DNA from 3 places in the Streptomyces sp. NBC_01176 genome. Region 3 is predicted to be linked to each of the others. Evidence: riboswitches for the same ligand, from Rfam matches in the RefSeq annotation. Region 3 holds a riboswitch; each other region holds the start of a gene.
What was found. Region 3 has a riboswitch for cyclic di-AMP ahead of OG199_RS24800 (transglycosylase family protein). Riboswitches for the same ligand answer to the same signal wherever they lie in the genome.

Region 1: linked by a shared signal. The riboswitch ahead of OG199_RS17955 (NlpC/P60 family protein) and the one ahead of OG199_RS24800 (transglycosylase family protein) in region 3 are both predicted to bind cyclic di-AMP.
Region 2: linked by a shared signal. The riboswitch ahead of OG199_RS18880 (transglycosylase SLT domain-containing protein) and the one ahead of OG199_RS24800 (transglycosylase family protein) in region 3 are both predicted to bind cyclic di-AMP.

The regions. Positions count from the first base shown of each region.
Region 1 covers NZ_CP108600.1:4,204,055-4,208,297, reverse strand. The annotation lists gene OG199_RS17965 (hypothetical protein) at 1-89, shown strand, start outside; gene OG199_RS17960 (hypothetical protein) at 67-1,044, opposite strand; gene OG199_RS17955 (NlpC/P60 family protein) at 1,355-2,515, opposite strand; cyclic di-AMP (ydaO/yuaA leader) riboswitch at 2,523-2,695, opposite strand; gene pcrA (DNA helicase PcrA) at 3,080-4,243, shown strand, end outside.
Region 2 covers NZ_CP108600.1:4,402,511-4,406,753, forward strand. The annotation lists gene OG199_RS18875 (CocE/NonD family hydrolase) at 1-1,079, shown strand, start outside; cyclic di-AMP (ydaO/yuaA leader) riboswitch at 1,655-1,813, shown strand; gene OG199_RS18880 (transglycosylase SLT domain-containing protein) at 1,818-2,555, shown strand; gene OG199_RS18885 (HAD family hydrolase) at 2,691-3,509, opposite strand; gene OG199_RS18890 (FAD-dependent oxidoreductase) at 3,796-4,243, opposite strand, start outside.
Region 3 covers NZ_CP108600.1:5,737,911-5,742,153, forward strand. The annotation lists gene OG199_RS24790 (cytochrome P450) at 1-354, shown strand, start outside; gene OG199_RS24795 (transglycosylase family protein) at 584-1,603, shown strand; cyclic di-AMP (ydaO/yuaA leader) riboswitch at 1,787-1,950, shown strand; gene OG199_RS24800 (transglycosylase family protein) at 1,955-2,647, shown strand; gene eno (phosphopyruvate hydratase) at 2,978-4,243, shown strand, end outside.

The sequences.
Region 1 (4,243 bases), 1.5 Mb from region 3:
GGGACGACGAGAAGGTCGACAAGGGCCTGTTCGGGCTGGTCGGGCTGCTGACGACCGCGAACATCTTCATCGCGGTGCTGTGGACCTGACGGTTCCGACCGCCACCAGCAGCCAGGCCGCCACCGAGATCCACAGCAGTACCTGCCCGAGCGTCCTGAGCCAGGCGAAGCCGACGGCGTCCGCGACCGTCAGGGCCGCCGCCGCCGTCATGGCCATCGGGAACACGGTCGCCCAGCGCCGCACGTCGTACCGCGGGCGCCGCCACAGCAGCTCCGCGACGGCCAGCACGGCGTACCAGGCGAGCGCCACCATGATCAGCGCCTGGGTCACCCAGCGCATCACGCCGTTGTCGTCGTAGTTCCACAGATAGGTGTCCGCCTGGTAGGCGAGGACCAGCTTCGACGCGGCCAGCGCCGCGATCGCGAGCGCGCCGCCCGCGATCCAGTGGTCGCCGCCCCCCGTGGCCGTCTCCAGGAAGTCGAAGCACGTCAGCGCCACCACGTACAGCACCAGGAACCCCAGCCAGAACAGCACCAGCGCGGCGTACGCGAGCCAGTCCGCGCGCGCGGCCTCGGCGAGCGACGCGGCGAGCACCGCGAGGGCCTGTGTGGCCACGCACCCGAGGAACACGCTTCCGGGCATCCGGAGCCGCAGGTTTCGGAGGAGCAGGTAGAGCAGCCCCGGCCACAGCACCGCGGCGAGCGCGAGCAGCACCTCGGCGGCCCCGGGCCACCCCAGGTCGGTCAGCCGGGTGCCGATGACGGCGGTCGCGGCGACCCCGGTGAGCGCGCTCGGCGTGCCGGCCTCCTCCCACCACCGCTCCCGCTCCCGCGTCAGGCGGACCGTGAAGTCCACGGCGAACCCGAGCCAGGCGACGGCCGCCAGGACCAGCGCGATCCGGGACAGGATCTCGTCACCGGTCTCGTACAACCCGACCGAGAGGATGCCGGTGGCCAGGACGACGGCCGCGGCGGCGGGCGGGCTCTCCGCCCACCAGGTGCGGAGTCGGACCCACGGGCTGCGGGGCGGCGAGGTGGCTGACATGGCCCCGATGCTAGGGATCTGCGAGCGGGTTGCCCGGGGGGCGCGCGCGTGCTTCACGAATGCGGGGTCGGCCGGACGGGCGCGCGGGTCCGGGGACGCGGGGGTACGAGTGCGCGGGCGTACGGCGGTACCGGCCTGCCGTGATGCGGGCGCCGCACGGGATGGCGGGTGAGGGCGAGAGGGGTCGCCGACCAGGCGGGAGGGGGAGACTCCGGCGCACGGGTCCGGGGGCGCGGGTGGCGCCGGCACGTGTGCGGCACGCGCGCGTGGAGCCCGGGAGACCTCACGCGCGCGTGCCCCGCGCCGGGGCTCACGCCGGGCGCACCACGCTGTGGATGATCGACTGGCCCGCGTAGAAGATCGACTCCTCACGGACGTACGCACCCGGCTTGGGGGCGTGGATCATCATCCCGTTGCCGATGTAGAGGCCCACGTGGCTGATGTCGTCGTAGAAGAAGACCAGGTCTCCGGGCTCGATGGCGGAGAGGGAGACCGTGGTGCCGGCGTTCACCTGGTCGTAGGTGGTCCGCGGGAGGGTGACGCCGGCGGCCTTCCAGACGGCCTGGGTGAGACCGGAGCAGTCGTACGAGCCGGGCCCGGTCGCGCCCCACACGTACGGCTTGCCGATCTGGGCGCGGGCGAAGGCGATGGCCCTGCCGGCCTTGGCGGCGTACGAGGAGTCGGTCGCCGGGGTCCCGGAAGTCCCCGTGGTTGCCGACGGCGTGCCCGGCTGCCGGGCCGTCTCCCGGGCCTTCTGCTCCGCCGCGGCCCGCTCGGCCGCCAGCTCGGCCGCCTCGCGGTCGGCCGCTTCCCGCTTCTTCTTCGCGATCGCGGCGAGCCGCGCCTTCTCGTCGGCGGTCAGCTTCGAGAGCAGGTCGCGCGCCGCGGCGAGCTTGCCCTGGACGTCCGCCTTGGAGGTCTTGAGCGCGTCCTGCGACGTGGTGAGCGTCCGCAGGCTCCGGGAGGCCTCGCCGCGCTTCTTCGAGGTGGCGGCCTGCTCGGTGGCGTAGTCGTCGACGGCCGCCTTCTGGCGGGTGGTCAGACGGTCCATCAACTGGGTCTGGTCGAAGTAGTCCTGCGGATTGTCGGCCAGCAGAAGACTCGCGCTGCCGGGCGCGGACGCCCCGGTGCGGTACTGCGCCGCGGCGAACGAACCCAGCTCCTCGCGCGCGGTGTTGAGCTTCTCGGTGCGCCGGGCCACGTCGTCGAGGAGGGCGTCGACCCGCTTGCGCTGCTTGGCGGTCTTCTCCCTGGTCGCGTTGTACTTCTCGGTGGCCGTCTCGGCCTGGTGGTAGAGGTCGTCGACCTTCTTCTCGACCTCTTCGAGGGTCGGCCGGGGCTCGGCCGGGGGTGCGGCGTTGGCCGTCTGCGAGAGCAGGGCCACGGAGGTCAGGGCGGCCGTGGCGAGGGCCGGGGTCCGTATGCCCGTCCTGCGCGGGCCGGGAGGACTCCACTTGCGGTGCGACGCCAAGAGAGGCGACTCCTTCCGTCATCCGCCTACCGGGTTAGCTGTCGGGTTCGGGCGGGTACTTCCGGAAGGTTTGCCCTACGGTCCTTGCCCCAGGGGCGGTTGGACCGATTCACCCCAAAGTCGGTTGGGTCCCCGGCTCCGGTCGCCGCACGGGCGCGCCGGACTCGGCGGAGGCCGCCCGGCCCGGCGACGTTCGCCGGTGCTGTCGAGCGGTCTGCCCGGCACGCTAGCCAACGCGTAAGTGTTCTGTGAAGTTTGATGTGCGATATGCCCGATACATTTTCGTGACCTGAACCGCCGGGGCGCCCGGAGTGGCCGACCGTAGTGGGGCGATGCCGGAAGGTGAGGGCGCATCGGTGCGGGAGGGGCGGCCCGCTTTCAGGGGCGCTCCGGCCCGGACTCCGCGGGCACCCCGGCCCGGACTCCGCGGGCACCCCGGCCCGGACTCCGCGGGCACCCCGGCCCGGACTCCGCGGTGGATCCAGCCCGGACTCCGTGGGAAATCCGGCCCAGTTTCCCGGGTGGCGGCGGGTTGTCAGTGCGGCCGCCTAGACTCGGAGAGCGATGAGCAGCCTCTTTGATGACAGCTTCCTGGCGGACCTCAGGCCTTCCGGGGCCCATGAGGAAGAACCGCCGCCGCCCGAGGACGAGGCGGCGGAGCCGCTTCCGGACGACCTGTTCGGCGGCCGCTTCGACGCGCCCCCGGACCGCGACGCGTACTACCGCGACGGCGCGCACAGGCCCGCCGTCGACCCGGCGGCCCTGCTGGACGGGCTGAACGAGAACCAGCGCGCGGCCGTGGTGCACTCCGGCTCCCCGCTGCTCATCGTGGCCGGCGCCGGCTCCGGCAAGACCCGGGTGCTCACGCACCGGATCGCGCACCTGCTGGGCGAGCGCCATGTCCACCCCGGCCAGATCCTCGCGATCACCTTCACGAACAAGGCCGCGGGCGAGATGAAGGAGCGCGTCGAGCAGCTCGTGGGCCCGCGCGCCAACGCCATGTGGGTGATGACCTTCCACAGCGCGTGCGTGCGCATCCTGCGCCGCGAGTCGAAGCGACTCGGCTTCACGTCCTCCTTCTCGATCTACGACGCCGCCGACAGCAAGCGCCTGATGGCCCTGGTCTGCCGTGACCTGGACCTCGACCCGAAGCGCTTCCCGCCGAAGTCGTTCAGCGCCAAGATCTCCAACCTGAAGAACGAGCTGATCGACGAGGAGGACTTCGCCGGCCAGGCGGCGGACGGCTTCGAGAAGACCCTCGCCCAGGCCTACGCGATGTACCAGTCGCGGCTGCGCGAGGCCAACGCGCTCGACTTCGACGACCTGATCATGACGACGGTCAACCTGCTCCGTGCCTTCCCGGACGTCGCCGAGCACTACCGCCGCCGCTTCCGCCACGTCCTGGTCGACGAGTACCAGGACACGAACCACGCGCAGTACGCCCTGGTCAGGGAGCTCGTGGGGCCGGCGAGCGGCGACCGTCCCGAGGACGTGCCGCCGGCCGAGGGCGACCTCGGGCCCGCCGAGCTGTGCGTCGTGGGCGACGCCGACCAGTCGATCTACGCCTTCCGCGGTGCGACCATCCGCAACATCCTCCAGTTCGAGGAGGACTACCCGGACGCGACGACGATCCTCCTGGAGCAGAACTACCGCTCCACCCAGACGATCCTCAGCGCGGCCAACGCGGTCATCGAGCGCAACGAGTCGCGCCGCCCCAAGAACCTGTGG
Region 2 (4,243 bases), 1.3 Mb from region 3:
CGACGTACGCCTCCCTGCCCGGCCGCTGGGTCGGCGACGGCGCCTGGCCCTCCCCCTTGGTCACCCCCATCGCGTACGCGCTCCGGGGTGCGCCGGTGCTCGTGCGCTCCCCTCAGCACACCGGCGTGGACGCGGGTCGCTTCCGCCCCACCGGAGGCGACGCGGACCTGCCGCCGGACCAGCGGGAGGAGGACGCGAGATCCGCCTGCTTCGAGTTCGAGGTGCCGGGAGAGACCTGGATCCTGGGCCGGCCGAGCGTGCGCCTGCGTCTGACCTTCCACTCGGCCCGGGGCCAGGTGATCGCCCGGGTCTGCGACGTGGCCCCCGACGGCACCTCGACCCTGGTCACTCGGGGTGCCCTGAACGTGTCGGCGCGCGACGGCGGCGATCCGGCCGTCCCCCGAGCACCGGGCACCTCGGAGGACGTGCGTCTCGACCTCGACGCCATCGGCTACGCCGTCCCGCCGGGCCATCGCATCCGCCTCTCCCTCTCCTCCGCGTACTGGCCGTGGAGGTGGCCCGAGCCGGGCTCGGAGGCCGGATTCACCCTGGATCCGTCGGGCAGTTTCCTCGAACTCCCGGTGCGGGCACGGGAGTCGGACCCCGCGATCACCTTCGCGGAGCCGGAGCACTCCGTACCGCTCGGGGTGGCCTCCGCCGCCACCCTCGACGAACCCCGCCCCGAACGCCTGGTCGTACGCGACGTGGCGAAGGACGAGTGGCGTCTAGAAGTCGTCCCGCGCCACTGCGGGACCCGCGTCCACCCGGACGGCCTCGAGCACACGGAGGACGCGCTGGAGACGTACTCCGTCCAGGAAGCCGACCCCCTGAGCGCCCGCGCCCACTTCTCCTGGTCGATCCGTCTGCACCGCCCGGAACCCGCCTGGGACGCGAGGATCGAGGTCCGCTCCGAAGTCACCTGCGACACACGGGACTTCATCACCTCCAGCGAGCTGGTCTGCAAGGACGGCGACGAGGTGGTCTTCCATCGGACGTGGGAGCGGAGAATTCCGCGCACGGCGGGCCAGGGCCTCGGCGACGTCATCGGCGACCCCGCGGAGCAGAGCGCGGACCGCTGAATTCCTGACGCACCCCGGCGGGGACGCCCGCCCGCTTCCACGGGCGGCCAGGAGACGGTCGCGGGACTCGGCAGCGTCGGAGTGGAAGCGGTGGCCGGGATCAACAGGCCATACATGGGGCCTGAGTTCGACCCTCCCCCCGCCAGGAAATGGCACGAACTCCCTGAACACCGGCTTCTCGGACACCACTTGAGGCCCGGCGAGTACCGGCTCCTCCACGCCGACCCCGGCTCGGACCCGTCCGTACGAGCGGCGCGCCCGGCTCCGACCGGGGGCTCAGCAGCCTCTTATCTGTGCCTTATATGCCCGACTTGCCTTCATTGCCGCTTTATTCCTGCCGCGTCGAGTGAGTTGAGTCACGCCGGCAGGTGATCCACTCCACAGCACCGTCCAGCGACTACCCGTTTGCAGAAGCCAAGTTGAGCGAAGCATTCCGGATTAATCGGGCAATTCATCTGCCCTTATGTCCAGGTGAAAACGATCTACACCGCGACATCAAGGCTTGTTCCGGACATGTGCTCTCGCATACCTTCACGTCACTCCGGACGGACCGCCCAATCCTGCCGCCGACCGGAAACCCACACCCGACCACACACGCACGGCAGGAGCGGGGGACCCAGGTAAGCCGCCGATCCGAAGTCCGGAACGGCTAGGGGTGAAGTCGCACTCACTGTGCGGCCGGGCAGCTCCCGCCCGAACCCGACAGCTCACCTCGCAGGCGCCGGAGAGGAACACGTCATGGCCGCAGCAGGTAGACACTGCCACCCGAAGACCCGCAGCACCCTCGTCCGCGGCATTCTCGCTGCGAGCACGGGCGCGGCGGTACTCGCCCTTCCGCTCCTGGGCGCCACCTGCGCACAGGCCGCCACGGGCGCCTCCGACGTCAAGCTCGTCACGTACAAGGTGGTCACGGGCGACACCCTGGCCAAGATCGCGCGGAAGTACCCCTCCAGCGGCGGCTGGAAGAAGCTGTACGAGGCCAACAGCGCGGTCATCGGCCCCAACCCGTCGGCGCTCCGTCCGGGCCTCACCCTGACGGTCGGGACAAAAACCGTCCAGAACACCGCAAAGACGACAAAGGCCACGGCAGCGGTCGCCAAGACCACGACGGTCAAGACCACGGCCGCCAAGACCACGGCCGCCGTGAAGACGTACACGAACGACCTCGACGGCTGGATCAAGCAGTCGCTGGACGTCATGGCCAAGAACGGAATCCCGGGCACCTACAACGGCATCTACCGCAACGTCATGCGGGAGTCCTCCGGAAACCCCAAGGCCATCAACAACTGGGACTCCAACGCCGCCGCCGGTATCCCCTCCAAGGGCCTGCTCCAGGTCATCGACCCGACGTTCAAGGCCTACCACGTGCCCGGCACGTCGTGGGACTCCTACGACCCGGTCGCGAACATCACCGCCGCCTGCAACTACGCCGCGGCCAAGTACGGCTCCATCGACAACGTCAACGGCGCCTACTGAGGGACGCCACGTGCCCGGGGCGCCGGACCGGACATCCGGCGCCCCGGGAAGCCGGAACCACGGGGAACCGGGCCACGGGAATCCGAGGCCTCGGGAAACCGGGGTCACGGGGAACCGGCCCACGGGAAACCGGGGCTACGGAGTGGAGAGCGGGAACAGCCGCTCCAGCACCACCGCGATCCCGTCGTCCTCGTTCGACAGCGTCACCTCGTCGGCCACCGCCTTGAGCTCTGGGTGGGCGTTGGCCATGGCGACCCCGTGGGCGGCCCAGTCGAACATGGGGATGTCGTTGGGCATGTCGCCGAAGGCGACGGTGGCTTCGGAGGCCAGCCCGAGATGGGCGGCGGCGAGAGCCAGCCCCGTCGCCTTGGTCACCCCGCATGGCTGGAGTTCGACCGTGCCGGGCCCCGACATGGTGACGGTGGCCAGAGAACCCACCACCCCCCTGGCCGCCGCGGCCAACTCGTCGTCGGACAGCAGCGGGTGGCGCAGCAGCACCTTGCTGATCGGCTCCGTCCAGAGGTCGTCACGGCGTCCGACCCGTACCGCGGGAAGCGTCGGGTGCGGCATCACATAGCCGGGCTCGATGAGTGTCAGTCCGTCCACGCCGTCCTGGTCCACCGCCGCGTAGAGCAGCCCGACCTCCGCCTCGATCTTTCCGAGCGCCGTCTCCGCGAGTTCCCTGTCCAGGGTCACCGACCACAGCAGACGGTCCTCGCCCGCGTCGTAGAGCTGCGCCCCCTGCCCGCACACCGCCAGTCCCGCGCCGCCGAGTTCGGCGAGGAGCGGGCGCACGCGCGGCGCCGGGCGCCCCGTCACGACCAGATGCCGGGCGCCCGCCCCCACCGCCCTCGCCAACGCGGCCCGGGTCCGCTCGGAGAGTGTGTCGTCGCCGCGGAGCAGCGTTCCGTCCAGGTCAGTGGCGATGAGTGAATATGCAGTCGGAGCGGCCATGATCCGAAGAATACGGATCCGGTGACTCATCGGCCCGGCGTGAACCGGACGACGTCCGGTATCCCGTCAGCAACGCCGTTCACCGCACGGGCCACGCGTGACGGACGGCGTCACACCGTCCGATCCGCCGCGCCGGGCGCCCGGAAGCGCCGCGGCACGGGCTCCAACACCCGCCGCGGACCGGCCGGTTACGGACTGCGGGCTTTCGGGTACTTCCTGACGACGCGGGGGCCGTGGCCCCCCGCCACCACCCCCGCCGCCCTACGCGCGAGCGCCGTGCCTCACCTCAACCGTGAGCCGCCGCCAGGTGCTTGGCCAATCGCGGCGAGGCGAACTCCGTCCCGCACACGAACCGCATCACGGGCCCGTACGAGGCCGCGGCCGGCAACCCCGTGAAGTACAGCCCGGGCACCGAGGACCGGTATCCGGCACCGAGCTTCGGAGTACCGCGGCTCACCGTCAGCTCCGTCCGCAACGCGGGTCCCAGGAAGTCCATCGCGGCGAGGTCGACGCGATAGCCCGTCGCCGCGATGACGTGGTCGGCCGCGAGTTCCTCGGCCGAACCGCCCAGGGTCCGCACGGAGAGCACCGGGCGGCTCCCGGAGACCGAGGCACGCTCGATCCGGGCGATCTCGCTGACCTCGACCTTGCCCTCGAAGCGGTCCCGGAGCCACCACGCGCCGAGCGGGCCGAGCACCCGGCGGACGAGATAGTGCCGGGTCTCGGCGGGCAGG
Region 3 (4,243 bases):
GCCACGTGGCGGTTCGCCACCGAGGCGGTCCGCATCGGCGGACAGGACATCGCGCCCGGCGACCCCGTGCTCGTCGTCCTCGCGGCCGCGGACCGTGACCCCGCCCGGTTCGGCCGGCCCGACACGCTCGACCTCTCCCGCCGTGACAACCAACACCTCGGCTACGGCCACGGCATCCACTACTGCCTCGGCGCGCCGCTCGCCCGGCTGGAGGGACAGACCGCGCTGGCCACCCTCCTCACCCGGCTGCCCGACCTCCAACTCGCGGTCGATTCGGCTGATTTGCGATGGCGTGGCGGACTCATTATGCGCGGATTGCGCACGCTTCCGGTGGAGTTCACACCTGGTCGGTAGTCATGCGGCAGTCGTACGGTGTGCGCGAGGTGGCTGTCGCGGCGCCCCGTAGTGGTGGCCGCAGAGTATGAAGGTCCGGTCGCCAAAAGGTGATGCTCCCTCAACTCTGTGATCTTCACGTGATCTGCGCTGCACCTACTTGTGACAAGTGATCGGGTGCGGATACGTTCACCCATCAACGCGGCTCATCGGCCGCGTAGTCACCTGCTGTCACGTGAAAGGCTCTCGCATGCTCTCCGGGAACGGCCGCCATCGTCGCCCCCGTCAGGCCCCGGCCCTCATCGTCGCGGCAGGAGTGACCGGATCGGCCATCGCCATCCCGCTGCTCGGTGCCGCCAGCGCGAACGCGGCCGACGGCACCACGTGGGACCGGGTCGCCGAGTGCGAGAGCGGCGGGCAGTGGAGCGCCGACGACGGCAACGGGTACTACGGCGGACTGCAGTTGACCCAGGAGAACTGGCAGCGGTACGGCGGCCGCATGTACGCCCCGAGCGCCGACGAGGCCAGCCGGTCGCAGCAGATAGCCATCGCCGAGAAGGTCCTGGCCGACCAGGGTCTCGCCGCCTGGCCGACCTGCGGCCCGCTCTCCGGGCTCAGCAAGAACTCGGGCGAGGTCTCGGTCGACACCGGCGTGGCCGACGACTCGTCCAGTTCATCCGATTCATCCACTTCGTCCGATGGATCCGGCTCCCTGGGGGATTCGCTGGGGATCGGCGCCTCCTCGTCCGACTCCTCCCGTTCCGACTCTTCCTCCACCGATTCGTCCTCGACCGATTCGTCATCGGACGGGACCGGGAACAGCACGAAATCGGACACGCCCTCGGACGAGGAGTCCGGCAGCGCCCGGGAGACGGACAGTGCGGGCGCGAGGTCGGCGAAGGGTGGCGAATCGGGCAACTCGGGCCAGGACGGGGACGCTTCGACGGCCTCCGAGGGGTCGACGACCGGTGCCGGGCGCCACCGCGGTGGCAGTGCCGCCGAGAACTCCACCGACGCCACGGCGGACGACCGCGGCGACGACTCCTCCGGCCGGCACGCCTCGCGCGACTCCGGCGCCGCCCGCGGCGTCGTCGACGGCTCGTACGTCGTCCGCACCGGAGACAGCCTCTCGACCATCGCCGACACCCTTGACCTCGAAGGCGGATGGACCGGGCTCTACGCCGCGAACGCGAAGACGGTCGGCGTCGACCCGGACCTCATTCTCCCCGGTCAGAGCCTTGCAGTTGATGCCGAATCGGGCGAAAAGTAGCGGGAGTTCACGTCACGGTTCGCTGGGTAATGTCCGGTTTGGCGCAAGTGAGAGATGGATCTCAAAGGCCCTGATCGTCTTTGAAATTCGGTCGATCGACTGCTTACGGTCATCACCGCTCGCCACAGCGGGCCCCGACGGTCGCAACGCCGAATCCTGCCAGCGGCCGTACGGGAACAGTCGACGCGTCAAGCGCCGTAGGCAGGAGCGGGGGACCCAAGGTAAGCGCCGCGCCCGGTAGTTGACCGGGAGCGGCTTGGGGTGAAGACGTGCGCCGAGAGCGCACGGCCGGGCACTCACCCGCCCGAACCCGACAGCTCACCTCGCAGGCGTCGGTGAGGGGATCACTCGATGCTGTTTTCCAGCAAGGGCAAGCACCGCCGTCCGTCCAAGGCCACTCGTGTCGCCACGCTCGCCGGTGTCACCGGCGTCGCCATCGCCGCTCCGCTGATGGCGGCAGGCAACGCCTCCGCCGCCACCGCTTCCGAGTGGGACTCCGTCGCCCAGTGCGAGTCCGGCGGCAACTGGTCGATCAACACCGGCAACGGTTACTACGGCGGCCTGCAGTTCTCGGCCTCCACCTGGGCCGCGTACGGCGGCACCGCCTACGCCTCCACCGCCGACAAGGCCTCGAAGTCCCAGCAGATCACCATCGGCGAGAAGGTCCTCGCCGCGCAGGGCAAGGGCGCCTGGCCGACCTGCGGCACGGGCCTGTCCGGCGCCGCGTACACCGGTGGCACGACCGCCCCCGCCAAGCCGTCCACCTCCGGCGGCACCCAGAGCAGCGAGACCCGGTCGACGGACACCGCGGCCTCCCGTTCCTCCGAGCGCCCGGCGGCCCAGAAGAAGACCGTCTCCACCCCGACCGGCAAGAAGGTCAAGAAGGGCGACGGCGAGTACAAGGTCGTCAAGGGCGACACCCTCAGCTCGATCGCCGAGAAGAAGAAGGTCAAGGGCGGCTGGCAGCAGCTGTTCAAGCTGAACAAGGACATCGTCGACGACGCGGACTTCATCTACCCGGGTCAGCAGCTCCACCTCAGCTGAGACGACGGTCCCCCGGACGAGGGGCCTCTCGGATGACAGGCCCCTCGGCTGGCAGGCCTCCCGTAGGAAGGGTCTCCACGCCGGAGACCCGATAAGGGTCCACCCCCGTCCCCACGGGCTCCCCGCTCCGGTGCGTCTTCCCCCGTACGCACCGGAGCGGGGCTTTTTGTTTCGAAGGGGAACAATATTTACCCTCAGTTCTGCTCAAGGGGTGGTCGAGCGGCTGGCCGATCGCTCCGGGCCGGTTAGGCTCATCCCGCGGAGCCGAACGCGGCACCGTGCAGTGCGGGCCCCGCGGGCCCGCGTACCCGCGTCACATCCCAGAAGGAGATGCTCGTGCCGTCCATCGACGTCGTCGTAGCCCGGGAAATCCTGGACTCCCGAGGCAACCCCACGGTCGAGGTCGAGGTCGGCCTCGACGACGGCAGCACGGGTCGTGCCGCCGTCCCGTCCGGCGCCTCCACGGGTGCCTTCGAGGCCATCGAGCTCCGTGACGGTGACCCCAACCGTTACCAGGGCAAGGGTGTCGAGAAGGCCGTCCTCGCCGTCATCGAGCAGATCGGCCCGGAGCTCGTCGGCTACGACGCCACCGAGCAGCGTCTGATCGACCAGGCCATGTTCGACCTGGACGCCACCGACAACAAGGGCTCGCTGGGCGCCAACGCCATCCTCGGTGTGTCGCTGGCCGTCGCGCACGCCGCCTCCGAGGCGTCCGACCTCCCGCTCTTCCGCTACCTGGGCGGCCCGAACGCGCACCTGCTGCCTGTTCCGATGATGAACATCCTGAACGGCGGCTCGCACGCCGACTCGAACGTGGACATCCAGGAGTTCATGATCGCCCCCATCGGCGCGGAGTCCTTCTCCGAGGCGCTGCGCTGGGGCGCCGAGGTCTACCACACCCTCAAGTCCGTCCTGAAGTCCAAGGGCCTGTCCACCGGCCTCGGCGACGAGGGCGGCTTCGCCCCGAACCTGGAGTCGAACCGCGCCGCGCTCGACCTCATCCTCGAGGCCATCAAGCAGGCCGGTTACGTCCCCGGTGAGCAGATCGCGCTCGCGCTCGACGTCGCCGCGTCCGAGTTCTACAAGGACGGCAAGTACGAGTTCGAGGGCAAGTCCCGCTCGGCCGCCGAGATGACGGAGTACTACGAGGAGCTCGTGGCGGCGTACCCGCTCGTCTCCATCGAGGACCCGCTGTACGAGGACGACTGGGCCGGCTGGAACGTCATCACCCAGAAGCTGGGCGACAAGGTCCAGATCGTCGGCGACGACCTCTTCGTCACCAACCCCGAGCGCCTCGCCCGCGGCATCGAGGAGGGCTCCGCGAACGCCCTGCTCGTCAAGGTGAACCAGATCGGCTCGCTGACCGAGACCCTGGACGCCGTCGAGATGGCCCAGCGCAACGGCTTCAAGTGCATGATGTCCCACCGCTCCGGCGAGACCGAGGACGTCACCATCGCCGACCTGGCCGTCGCGGTGAACTGCGGCCAGATCAAGACCGGCGCCCCGGCCCGCTCGGACCGCGTCGCCAAGTACAACCAGCTGCTGCGCATCGAGGAGATCCTCGACGACGCCGCGGTGTACGCGGGCCGCTCGGCC